2 regions of the Aquella oligotrophica genome follow, and region 1 is predicted to be linked to the other one. Evidence: riboswitches for the same ligand, from Rfam matches in the RefSeq annotation. Region 1 holds a riboswitch; the other holds the start of a gene.
What was found. Region 1 has a riboswitch for thiamine pyrophosphate ahead of CUN60_RS05205 (ECF transporter S component). Riboswitches for the same ligand answer to the same signal wherever they lie in the genome.

Region 1 (2,208 bases):
AGATTGTCTATCTTTAATAATGTTTTATGCTCTAGATTAAATGGCAGTGGATTTATCACAGGGAGACTCTGATTCCAATCTTCATCATTCAATTTCTCTTCATGAATATTTCCATTTATATCGATGTTGATTACTCGGTTTACCAAGGGCTGAAAATAGTGATAGTTATGTTCGATGATTACTACAACTTTATCCGCTATATGTTCTTTTATCAAATTAACCAGTTTATAAGCTGAATCTGGATCGAGAAATGCGGTTGGCTCGTCAAGGAGTAATACTTCTGGTTCAAGAAGTAGGATAGCTAAAAGATTAATGATCTGTTTTTGTCCACCAGATAGGCTTTTAACACTTCTCTCTAGTAAGTGAGAAACCGCAAATTTCTGGCTAATATCAGTTACTAGCTGAATTATTTTCTCGCGTGGGGTAGATAGATTTTCAAGCCCAAAGGCAAGTTCATCAAAAACTGTATGGCAAATTAACTGGCTATCCGGGTTTTGTTGGAGATAGCCAATTTTTAATGATTCTTCTGCTGAGATAGCCCTTATGCTTTTATTATGGAATAGGATCTCGCCAGTGATTTTTCCATGAATCAAATGCGGGATCAGACCTTTGAGTGCCATTAGAAGTGTTGATTTTCCACTTCCTGACGCGCCTTTGAGTAAAATGCATTCACCATGATGGATCGCTAACTCACCATTTATTTCAATCTTCTGTTTGCTAAATGGATATTGAAACGAGAAATCTTTCAAATAGAAAACGTTAGTCTTGGTCATGGCTAATGCGATATTGATTAAGAACTCCTGCTTTAGCTAGCTGATTGGCAAGATATCTTGATAGTAAGCCACCGATTATTGCCGCAGAAATAATATTACACCCTAGGTTTAATAGATTATATTTTAAACTTAGTTCACCATAGCCAAACCAGTAGTAAGTAACTAGATAGCCACCGATTGCAGAGACTACACCACCTAGAGCACAAATCGATTTACTGGATACTTTATAGCGGCAAATAAGAAATAATATTTCTACGGGTAGTCCTTGACAAGCCCCCGAAATAACAGCTGAAATACCCCATTGTGAAATTAATCCTTCTACTGTTGCGGCGATAGTTTCGCCAAGTAGCGCACTTCCCGGTTTACGAATTATATAGCCAAAAAAGATTCCCCCCATATGCCAAAACCCCTCCAGTAAGCCGCTGATTCCTAGTGGTTTCAGTACTGGCGAGATGATATTGTAGGCAAATGAGTAAGCCCACCAAGCAATCCCAAGGCTACTTGCTAGAATACAAATAAAAATAGTTTCGGATAAAGTGAGACGATTTGACATTATGAAGTCCTTATAAGCGTTAAACATCTTATAAGGGAAAGGTGCTATTTTTAGGTTGAAGCAACACTCTCCCTTGCGCAGGTACTAACCTGATCAGGTTTAAAGGGTATTTCTCAGCTAACATTATTAATGCCAGCACCCCGGTGATAAGCATATTTTAACATGGATTTATATCTGTGAGTGGCGGGAAAGTTGCTGAGGGAGCCAAAGTTTTTTATTTAGTGAGCAGGTGCACAAGAAAAAATATCATTTAAACAATTATCGAAAAAAACAGATATGCTACAATTGACGTATCTCTAATTTTGGATTTACTATGCAGCAATTAACTTTGTCGCGTAATTATGGGGCTTTAAAAGCAGTGTTTTTTTCTCAGGTATGGAATACTTGAGTTTATCTAGGGGTTTTTATTATGATTGATACGTGTCCTACTACTCTATTTTTAAATTCTTACTTCTACGATTCCGTGGTTTTTTGTTCCAGATAATTGTTTTTATATTTAATATTGTTGTATTTATGCAAATAATTGTATTGTAATTTATTATTCATTCAGGAATTTTATCATGGCTCATTTAGAAAAAAGATTAGAAGCGCGCCATATTAATATGATTGCGATCGGTGGATCAATTGGTACCGGTATTTTTTTAACAAGTGGTAATTCAATTAACACTGCCGGACCTGGTGGAGCATTACTTGCTTATGCTCTGATATCTGTTATTGTTTATTTTCTTATGACTAGTCTTGGCGAAATGAGTACTTATAAGCCAAGTTCAGGGTCTTTTTGTGAATATTCTGCTACTTATGTCAGCCCATCATTTGGTTTTGCCATGAGTGTTAATTATTGGTTTAACTGGGCAATTACCATTGCTGCAGAAATTTCAGCCG
Region 2 (2,208 bases), 1.4 Mb from region 1:
AAACCAGCTCTGGGGAAAATGTATTTGCTGGTCCGGTAGGGATAGGTAGTTATCAGCAAACAGTTTTTCCACTTAACTGGGGGTATAATGGGGCTCAGTTAGGTACTAGTGTTGCGCTGTGTGCCGAAGGATCTGGAAATAGTCCACTAGTTCAGTGTAATTTGAGTATGGCAGATGGGCTTTATGGTTATTCAACACCATATATTCCAATTGGAATTGCAGTATCTACACTAGTATCACTTCAATAATTAATTTTGTTGTATTAGGGTGATTAGGTTATATCCAAATTTGTAATTGTAAAAATCAGGGGTAGTAAATCTTCTATCTAAAAACTACCCTTTGCGTTGTTCCCGTCCATTTTGGACGGTTTTTTAATAGTGTATCTAAGTGTAAAATAAGCTTATTAATAAATTTATTTTAAAGGTGATGAGTCATGAAAAAGATTTTGCTGCTGTTAGGTATATTTGGTATTACACATGTTTTCGCTACTCCAGATATTTATCTGACTATTAATAATAATACTTCTGCGGCTTACACTATATCTGTAACAGATAGTTACCACTTTGATTGTCAGCTTGAAGGGCAGAAGGACAGTAAGGATTGTGGAGATGAGGTGCAATTTTTAAATCAGCAAGTTATTAAAGCTAATTCCAGTTTTCATGTGAGAGTTACACCACAAGTGGTAGAAGAAAAAAGTAGCATGCTTATTTATTTACTTCCTTCAGAGACAACGCAGTTACTTCTCGGTTTTGGGCTATGGGGCTATGAAACAGGTTCAGATCATCTACCACCGAGTGATGCTTATAAACATTATAATTTAAGCTATAATGCCAGCTATGCAAATAATACTAATTGGAGTGAACTACACAGTTCTGGCGATTGCGTCCGAGGGATGATGCTAGAAACCAGTAACCCACTAGTTACAACTTCTATGGCTTTCATTGAAAATAGTAGTAATCATTATTATACTGCCACAGTAAACGTTAACCAGTCTCTTATAGCTTCAGCAACACGCCTACCATGGTAAACATCTTTATGGTTGCTTTTTTTATGTTATAATCCTGCAAATTCTAGCGGGGGTGCAACAATCTAGTTGCTGAGAGAGGATAATTCCTTAACCCTTTGAACCTGATTCTGGCTAATACCAGCGTAGGGAGGCTAATTCACAATATTATCCTTTTTACGCTTATTTTGTAAGAAAAGTGCAAAATGAGTGCTCATAATACAATTCAAATTCATCTATTGACTAATTGTCAGGTTTTTCCTGATGATAAGTATCTTAAATTTATCGAAATTTGTGCCAAAAGTGGTATAACTCATCTCCAGTTACGTCAGAAAAACTGGGCTTATCCTGATCTACTATCTTTTGGGCGGGAATTAAAAGCCGTTCTCTCAAACTATGATGCTTCTCTAATAGTCAATGATGATTTCAAACTAATGCTGGAACTTGATGCAGACGGTATTCATCTCGGGCAGACAGATGCTAATCCTGAATTAGTTAGGGCATTAATCGGGCAAGATAAAATTATCGGTTTATCGATTGAATCGATGAGTGAGCTTTTGAGCGCTAATCAACTTGATTATCTTAATTATGTAGCAGCAAGTAGTATCTTTCCTACTAATACCAAAAAAAATCTCAGGACTATCTGGGGTATCGACGGATTAAAACAGTTTTGTCAAGAATCCAGACATCCCGTTATCGCAATTGGTGGAATTAATCTTACTAATGTGAGTCAGGTCTATGCTACTGGAGTTGCTGGTATTGCACTAATCAGTGCTATTCACGAAGCTAAAAATCCGGAATTATATATTCAAAACCTTATAAATCAAGCTAGATAAATTAAATAGTTATAAAAGTAATTTTAGAGGAGAATCTGGATGATAGATTATGCAGATATTTATAGATTACATCAAAAGTTAGTCAACACCAAACCAGTTGTTTTAAATCTGACCAACTCAGTTACACAAGATTTTATGGCAAATGTTTTATTGGCTTTAGGTGCTGCGCCAATTATGTCTTCTTCAATTGATGAGGTTGCTGAACTAGTGTCAATTTCCGGTGCAATAAATATAAATATTGGGACGCTTGATAATCAATTTATAAATATTGCTAAATATGCAACTAAAGATGCCAATGCAAAGAATAAGCCTGTCATTCTTGATCCGGTTGGTGCTGGTGCTAGCCAGATTCGTACTAATAGTGCAGTT

Region 2: it holds a riboswitch for thiamine pyrophosphate, as region 1 does, so the genes downstream of both, thiE (thiamine phosphate synthase) here and CUN60_RS05205 (ECF transporter S component) in region 1, are expected to answer to the same signal.

The regions. Positions count from the first base shown of each region.
Region 1 is NZ_CP024847.1:1,130,838-1,133,045, forward strand. It holds gene CUN60_RS05200 (ATP-binding cassette domain-containing protein) at 1-773, opposite strand, end outside; gene CUN60_RS05205 (ECF transporter S component) at 760-1,326, opposite strand; TPP riboswitch at 1,377-1,479, opposite strand; gene CUN60_RS05210 (amino acid permease) at 1,887-2,208, shown strand, end outside.
Region 2 is NZ_CP024847.1:2,586,361-2,588,568, reverse strand. It holds gene CUN60_RS11820 (hypothetical protein) at 1-248, shown strand, start outside; gene CUN60_RS11815 (hypothetical protein) at 434-1,027, shown strand; TPP riboswitch at 1,066-1,174, shown strand; gene thiE (thiamine phosphate synthase) at 1,210-1,839, shown strand; gene thiM (hydroxyethylthiazole kinase) at 1,879-2,208, shown strand, end outside.